2 regions of the Microbacterium sp. DWRC1-3 genome follow, and region 2 is predicted to be linked to the other one. Evidence: riboswitches for the same ligand, from Rfam matches in the RefSeq annotation. Region 2 holds a riboswitch; the other holds the start of a gene.

Region 1 (4,078 bases), on a different contig from region 2:
CCCTCCCCGAGGGCTACGACACGGTGCTCGACGAGGATGCAGCGAACGTGTCGGCGGGTGAGCGCCAGCTCATCACCATCGCGCGAGCCTTCGTCGCGCAGCCGTCGATCCTCATCCTCGATGAGGCCACCTCGGCGGTCGACACCCGCACCGAGCTGCTGCTGCAGCACGCGATGGCCGCGCTCCGTGAAGGACGTACGTCGTTCGTGATCGCGCACCGTCTGTCGACGATCCGCGACGCCGACCTCATCCTGGTGATGGAGCATGGCGACATCGTGGAGAAGGGCACGCACGACGAGCTGATCGCCGCGCAGGGCGCCTACTGGCGTCTGTACCAGTCGCAGTTCGAGCAGGCGGCGACCGACATCGACGCCGACGACGCACTCACCGGGGCGACCCCGGTCGTCGTCACGGGTGAGGCGACCGACGCCGAGGGCGCCGCTGCGGAGGCCGCTGCCGCCGTGGCCGGAGCCTCGGTGGGTGCCCAGGTGCCGGCCGCGGAGACAGCGGCTGCGCAGGCTCTGCTGGAAGACGGAGCGGACGGCTCCGCCCGCCGCTCCTGATCTGCGGGCACAGCACAGGACGACGCCCCATTCCGCTCACGCGGGGTGGGGCGTCGTCCTGTGCTGGTCACGCGACCGGGAGGCGCACGACGCGCTCGGGAGATGCGTGAGCGGAGAGGGTGGTCAGGAGCGGTCGGTCGTGATGCCGAGCAGTTCCAGCGGGTGGGTCAGACGCCACCACGGGCTCGGGCCCTCGACGTCTTCGGCCAGCACCAGAGGCGTCGTGGTGGTGTTGAGGGGGCCGGCTGTGGTGAGCGTCCCCACCGCGTCGTCCTGCTCACGCTCGTCGCCGAGGGCGAAGTCCGCCGTGGCCGTGGCGGTCGCTGCGTTCCAGAGCACCACGTCGGCGTCGGATTCGGTGATGACGTCGACCTTCTCACCCCAGGGGGTCGTGACCTGACCGACGACCGTGTTCTTCGCGACGGCCGGGGCCTGAGCTTCCAGCGCGGCTTCCGCCTCGGTGAACAGGGAGCGGGTGAGGGCGAGTCGCTGGTCGTTGCCGGCCTGGTTCAGGGCCGCGGCGTAGAGGTGCACGGTCGTGTCGCCGATGATCACATCCTTCGCGGTGAGCAGGTTCCAGCCCACGAGCGTGCCGGTCTTGATGCCCACGACACCGGGGTCGTCGAGCATTCCGTTCGTGTTCACGACGGTGCCGGCACCCGGAAGATCGACCGACCTGGTCCCCACGATCTCTGCGAACACCGGGTTCTGCATGGCGCGCTCACCGAGGGCGATCAGGGCCTCGGGAGTGGCGACGTTGCGTTCGTCGAAGCCCGACGGCGTCACCACGGTGATGCCGGTGAGCCCGCGTTCTCGCAGCCAGACCTCTGCGGCACGGGCGAACTCGCGATCGGAACCCCAGATCTCGGTTGCCAGGCGGTCGATGTAGTTGTTCGCCGAGCCCATGAGCGTGCCCTGCAGCAGCTGATACTCCGTCAGAACGCCGCCGATCGGCACATCGAGGGCGGACTGGTCGCTGCGGCGGTAGTCCCAGTACTTCACGCTGTCGGCGCGGGTGAACGAGAACTCGGGGCCCTGCTCGCCGAGCGCGAGCGGCATCCGGTCGAGCACCATCAGGCTGCTCACCACCTTGGTGATGCTCGCGATGCTCACCGCATCGGGGACCGATGCCGCGGTGCCCATGCCGGCGATCCCCACGGCGCCGGCGCCCTCGGTCGGCCAGGTGACCGTGGCAGCGGCGGCGGGCGTCGTCGCGAACTCGACCGACTGCACCGTGGGCGGCACCTCGTGCAACGGCCACAGCAGCGTGGTGCCGGCGTACACGGCGACGATGCCGACGAGCGTGGCCAGAGGCACCAGGATTCCGGGGCGGGCGATGGCCGGACGAAGACGCGCCCCCCGCAGCAGGCCGTCCGTCGGTTCGGCTTCCGACGTCTCGTCGAGAGTCGCGGCATCGGTGCCGGCGGCGACCGTCGCGGTGTCCACCCAGGTCAGAGCTGTGGCGGTGGTGGTGTCATCCGCCCACCGGGGTGACGCGCCGTCCAGCAGGGCGAGGGCGTCGTCAGAGGTCTCTGCGGCGATGGGCTCGCGAGGAACGAAAGGCGGCTTGGTCAGGGCGGGGGTCGCCGGTTCCGGCGACACCACCGGCTCCGGCGGCACGACGGGATCCGGCGCGACCACCGGTTCCGGCGGCACGACGGGATCCGGCGCGACCACCGGCTCCGCGGCGAGCGCGGGTGTCGACGTCTGCTCGGCCGTCAGCACCGAACCGGCTGCCGCAGCATCGACAGGTCCGGAGGGGGAGGCGTTCGCCGGGCCGTCGTCGCCGACGACGCCCGTCGCCTCGTCGGCGGGATCTGAAGCGGTCACTCGTTTACGGTACCCAATCCCGGGCGAGTTCCGCGGTGCGCGGCCTTGTCGCCGTGCGGGTGTCGCCGGCGGTAGGATCGTCAGCACAACCACGGGAGTCCGGCGAGCCGGGCTGAGAGGGAGCGAATCGCGCTTCGACCGTCGAACCTGATCTGGGTCATGCCAGCGCAGGGAGGAGTTCAGATGAGTACGTCCACGTCCACATCCGCGACCGCGAAGACGCAGGGGAACACCCCGGGCCGGAGCTACCTGCGCTGGCGGATCGTCGACATCGTCGTCGCCAGCGTCCTCGGAGTCGCAGCCGGCTTGATCTTCCTGGCCTGGAACGTCGGGTACCTCGGGCCGAAGGCCCTGCTCGAGCCGCTGCTGCCGGGCATCCAGGGGCTCCTCGACGGCCCGTGGCTCTTCGCCGGCGTGCTCGGCGGACTCATCATCCGCAAGGCCGGGGCGGCGATCTACGTCGAGCTACTCGCGGCGGTCGTCTCGGCGCTCATCGGCAACCAGTGGGGCGGGTTCCTCACCCTCGAGGCCGGACTCGTGCAGGGGCTCGGCGCCGAGCTGGTCTTCCTGCTCTTCTTCTACCGCCGCTGGTCGCTGCCCGTCGCGATCCTCGCGGGAGCCGGTGCCGCCCTTGCCGGTGGCATCAACAATCTCGTGCTCTGGTACGCCGGCTCCGGCCCCGCCTTCACCATCATCTACCTGATCAGCACGGTCATCTCGGGTGCCGTCATCGCAGGTGCTCTGTCCTGGGTGCTGGCGCGCGGAATCGCCGCGACCGGGGCCCTGGACCGGTTCGGCTCCGGGCGCGAGGCGCGCGTCCGCGTCTGATGTCGGCCGATCAGACGGCCCCCGCCGCCGTCGAGGCCCGCGGCTGGGGGTGGCGTCACGCGAGTCGCCTCGCCTGGGCGCTGCGCGACATCTCCTTCCGCATCGAGCCCGGTGAGCGTGTGCTCGTGCTCGGCGCGTCGGGTGCGGGCAAGTCGACCCTGCTGCACGGCCTCGCCGGCGTGCTCGGGGGTGAGGAAGAGGGCGAGAGCGAGGGCACGCTGATCGTCGACGGCGCTCCTGCCGTGGCCACCCGCGGACGTGCGGGGCTCGTGCTGCAGGACCCCGACTCCCAGGTGATCCTCGCGCGAGTGGGCGACGACGTGGCGTTCGGCTGCGAGAACCTCGGAGTGCCGCGAGCGCAGATCTGGCCGCGGGTGGAGGCGGCCCTGGATGCCGTCGGCCTCGATGTGCCGCTCGGGCATCCGACCAAGGCCCTGTCCGGTGGGCAGAAGCAGCGGCTGGCGCTCGCCGGGGTGCTGGCGATGGGGCCGGGTCTGGTGCTGCTCGATGAACCGACGGCGAATCTCGATCCCGCCGGGGTCATCGAGGTGCGCGATGCCGTGGAGCGGATGTTGCAGGCTCAGCCGTCGACGCTCATCGTCGTCGAGCACCGCCTCGAGGTCTGGTTGCCGCTCATCACGCGCGTGATCGTGATCGGGAGCGGCGGTGTGGTCGCCGACGGTGCACCGGCGGAAGTCCTCGGAGTCCGTGGTGCGCAGCTGGCCGCGGACGGCGTCTGGGTGCCGGGGCATCCTCCCGCCGCGCCGCCGCCCCCGCTCTGGCCGCCAGGGGCAGGGGAGACCCTGCTCTCGGCGCGCGACCTGGCCGTCGCCCGCGTCAAGGGGCGTCCTGTCGCC
Region 2 (4,078 bases):
GACGCCTCCGTCCGGCCGCGGACTCACGGCGCACCAGCAGGGTCGCCGCCGGGTGGCCGATGCGCTGGCCGCAGCAGGGCTCGTCGAGACGCCGTCGTTCCCGTTCACCACCGATGTGCAGAACGACCTGCACGGATCCGCCTCGGGCGCGCACCTGCCGAGCATCCGTCTGGCGAACCCGCTCGACGGGCAGGCTCCGTACCTGCGTCGATCGCTCATCCCGGGCCTGCTGCAGACCGCGCACCGCAACATCTCGCGGGGTCTCACCGACCTCGCGATCTTCGAGACGGGTGTCGTCTTCCTGCCGGAGCCCGGAGTGGATTACGGCACGGAAGACGTGCCGCCGCTGGGCGAGCGTCCGTCCGACGAGACCCTCGCGCAGTTGAACGCCTCCATCCCGCCGCAGCACCGGTTCATCTCGGCGCTGCTGACCGGTAACGTCGCCCCGCGCCAGCCCGGCCGCCCCGCCGAGGCCGCCGGTCTCGTCGAGGCGCTGGATGCCGTCCGCGTGATCGCGGCAGCGGCCGGCGTCGAGATCGACGTCGTGCAGGCCAAGCGTGCGGCACTCCACCCCGGACGCACAGGATCGCTCCTGGTCGCGGGCGAAGAGGTCGGCTACGTCGGCGAGCTGCACCCCGCCGTGGCCGAAGGGGCCGACCTCCCCGGGCGTGCGACCGTGTTCGAGCTCGATCTCGACCGCATCCTGTCGCTCGCCGGTGGTCGCGTCGTCGCCGCATCGCTGTCGACGTTCCCCGCCGCCACGCAGGACGTCTCGCTCACACTGCCCGCCGAAGTTCCGGCCGCAGATGTGCAGGCCGCCCTCGCCGAGGGAGCCGGTGCACTGTTGGAGTCGGTGCGTCTCGTGGACGACTATCGCGGAGACGGCGTGCCGGAGGGTTCCAAGAGCCTCACCTTCGCTCTGCGATTCCGCGCCGACGATCGCACCCTGACGGCGGCCGAGGCCACCGCGGCCAAGCTCGCGGGTGTCGACGTCGCCGCGCAGCGATTCGGAGCAGCGCTCCGCGACTGAGCGATGCGCTGTCCCGGAGGGGGCCCTCTGCCCTGAGCGGAGAGGGCTTCCCTCCCGCAGCGGTTGCTGGTGGCATGGAGCCATGACGAATGTTCTGATCCTCGGCGGGACGGGGTGGCTTTCCGGGCGGATCGCCCGGAGGTGGCTCGAGTCCGGAGCGGCCGTGACATGTCTGGCCCGGGGCGAGCGCCTCGCGCCGGCAGGAGCGGTGCTCGTGACCGGCGACCGTGACGACCCTGGGATCTACGCCGCGCTCGCGCGGAAGGACTGGGATCACGTCGTCGACATCTCCTCTCAGGCCGCGCACGTCGTGGCAGCGGTCGAGGCTCTCGGAGACCGCACGGCGCGATGGACGTACGTGTCCTCCCTCTCGGTGTACGCCGATGATGCCACGGTCGGCGCCGATGAATCGGCGCCGCGGCATCCTGCCGCCCGCCCCGGCGACGAGTACGAGTACGGCCCGCAGAAGGCGGCGGCCGAAGACGCCGTCACTATGCTGGGGGATCGCGCGTTCATCGTGCGACCCGGACTCATCGTCGGGGACGGCGACCCCAGCGACCGCTTCGGGTACTGGGCTGCGGCATTCTCCCGAGCCGGGGAGGAGCCCGTGCTGCTGCCTCCGCTCGAGAGGCGCAGTGCGCAGGTGATCGACGTCGACGACGTGGCCGCCTACATCGTCGCCGCCACGCGGAGCGGGGTGGTCAACGCGATCGGGGACGAGCATCCCCTCGCCGAACTGCTGCAGACCGTGCGCGAGGAGGCAGGGCACACCGGGGAGACGGTGGTCGCCGACGAGGAGTGGCTGCGAGCACACGGCGTCGCGCACTGGGCCGGTCCGCTCTCGCTTCCGCTGTGGCTTCCTCCCGAGATGTCCGGCTTCATGACCCGCTCGAACAGCGCATTCCACGACAGCGGGGGACACCTGCGCCCCCTCGCCGACACCGCTCGACGCGTCGTCGCCGACGAACGGGTGCGCGGCGTGGACAGGGAGCGCCGGGCCGGACTCACGCGGGCGCAGGAGAAGGCTCTGCTGGCCGATCGCTAGACTGCGAGCAGTGACACGGGGTGCCGCAATCCGCGGCTGAGAACAGACCCGTCGAACCTGATCTAGTTCGTACTAGCGAAGGGATGTCGCGATGAGCGATCTTCTGCGTCCTGAAACCACCCACGACCTCGCCGGCGATGCCGCGACCCTGCTGGGGGTGCTGCGAGAAGCGCCCCCGTTGACGCACTGCATCACCAACGCGGTCGTCACCGGGTTCACCGCCAACGTCCTGCTGGCTCTCGGTGCCGCTCCCGCGATGGTCGACATCGTCGATGAGGCGGGGATGTTCGCCGGCATCGCCTCCGGGGTGCTGATCAACCTGGGGACACCCACGCCCGAACAGCGCGCGGCCACTCTGGAGGCCGTCGCCGGTGCCGTCGCGTCCGGCACGCCCTGGGTGCTCGACCCGGTCGCGATCGGCGCGCTCCCGGTTCGCACCGCACTCGCCCATCAGCTCGTCGGGCACCGCCCCACCGCGATCCGCGGCAACGCCTCCGAGATCCTGGCCCTCGCGGGGCTGAGCGCGGGCGGTCGCGGGGTGGATGCCACCGACAGCACAGACTCCGCGGCCGATGCAGCCCTCTCGCTGGCTCGGAGCACGGGCGGCGTCGTCGCGGTCTCGGGGCCGATCGACCTCATCACCGACGGGGAGCGGGTGCTGCGCGTGTCCAACGGTCACGAACTGCTGACCCGAGTGACCGGCGGAGGCTGCGCTCTCGGTGCGGTGATGGCCGCCTTCCTCGGAGCGGCCAGAGCGACGACGCATGACGCGCTCAGCGCCGTGGCCTCGGCGAGCCTGGTCTACACGATCGCGGCGGAACGAGCGGCGGCGGTATCGGCAGGGCCCGGCAGCTTCGCCGTCGCCCTGCTGGATGCGCTCGCCGCGGTGGGCGCCGACGACATCCGAGCCGCTGCACGCGTCGAAGGCGGTGCCCTGTGAACGCCGATCTCTCGCTCTACCTCGTCACCGACGCGACGCTCTGCGGAGACCGTGGCGTCGTCGAGACCGTCCGCCGCGCGGTCGAGGGCGGCGTGCGCATCGTGCAGCTTCGCGACAAGGACGCAAGCGACGCCGAGACGGTCGATCAGCTGCTGGCGCTGTCGCAGGCGATCGACGGCCGCGCTCTTCTGGTCGTGAACGATCGGTTGGATGCCGCCGTGGCCGCTCGCGAGCGCGGCGCACGGGTCGACGGCGTGCATCTCGGACAGGATGATGCCTCGGTGCTGCGTGCACGCGAGGTACTCGGACCGGAGGCTCTGATCGGCCTCACCGCGAACAGCCCGGCGCACCTCGACGCGGTCGATGCTCTGCCCTCCGGCACGGTCGACTACCTGGGCGTCGGGGTGATCCGACCGACCACCACCAAACCGGATCACCCTGCCCCTCTCGGCGTGGAGGGCTTTCGCGGCCTCGTGTCGCGAAGCGCGCTGCCGTGCGTGGCGATCGGCGGGGTCGGCATGGATGACACCGAGGCCCTTCGTGAGGCCGGTGCGGCGGGGCTCGCCGTGGTCTCGGCGCTGTGTGCCGCCGACGATCCCGCCACCACCGCCCGGCAGTTCCGGCGACGCTGGCTCAGCGGCTCCGTCCCGAGGGTGCTCAGCATCGCCGGAAGCGACCCCTCGGGAGGCGCGGGCGTCCAGGCCGACCTCAAGTCCATCGCCGCCAACGGCGGATACGGCATGGCCGTGCTCACGGCGCTGACCGCGCAGAACACGCGGGGAGTGCGAGCGGTGCACGTTCCGCCCGTGGAGTTCCTCCGCGCGCAGCTCGACGCGGTCTCGGACGACATCGTGATCGATGCCGTGAAGATCGGGATGCTGGCCGACGCCGACGTCATCCGCGCGGTGGGAGCCTGGCTCGACGCCGTGCGTCCGCCCGTCGTCGTGCTCGATCCCGTGATGGTGGCGACCTCGGGGGACCGACTGCTGGATCCGGACGCCGAACGGGCGCTGCGCGATCTCCTCGCACTGTCGACGCTCGTGACCCCGAACCTCGCCGAGCT

What was found. Region 2 has a riboswitch for thiamine pyrophosphate ahead of thiM (hydroxyethylthiazole kinase). Riboswitches for the same ligand answer to the same signal wherever they lie in the genome.
Region 1: it holds a riboswitch for thiamine pyrophosphate, as region 2 does, so the genes downstream of both, ACP699_RS09460 (ECF transporter S component) here and thiM (hydroxyethylthiazole kinase) in region 2, are expected to answer to the same signal.

Annotation. Positions count from the first base shown of each region.
Region 1 covers NZ_JAFCUS010000001.1:1,944,550-1,948,627, reverse strand. The annotation lists gene ACP699_RS09470 (ABC transporter ATP-binding protein) at 1-563, shown strand, start outside; gene ACP699_RS09465 (D-alanyl-D-alanine carboxypeptidase family protein) at 687-2,393, opposite strand; TPP riboswitch at 2,475-2,586, shown strand; gene ACP699_RS09460 (ECF transporter S component) at 2,577-3,221, shown strand; gene ACP699_RS09455 (ABC transporter ATP-binding protein) at 3,221-4,078, shown strand, end outside.
Region 2 covers NZ_JAFCUS010000002.1:992,830-996,907, forward strand. The annotation lists gene pheT (phenylalanine--tRNA ligase subunit beta) at 1-1,030, shown strand, start outside; gene ACP699_RS17470 (NAD-dependent epimerase/dehydratase family protein) at 1,113-2,075, shown strand; TPP riboswitch at 2,082-2,176, shown strand; gene thiM (hydroxyethylthiazole kinase) at 2,167-3,015, shown strand; gene ACP699_RS17480 (bifunctional hydroxymethylpyrimidine kinase/phosphomethylpyrimidine kinase) at 3,012-4,078, shown strand, end outside.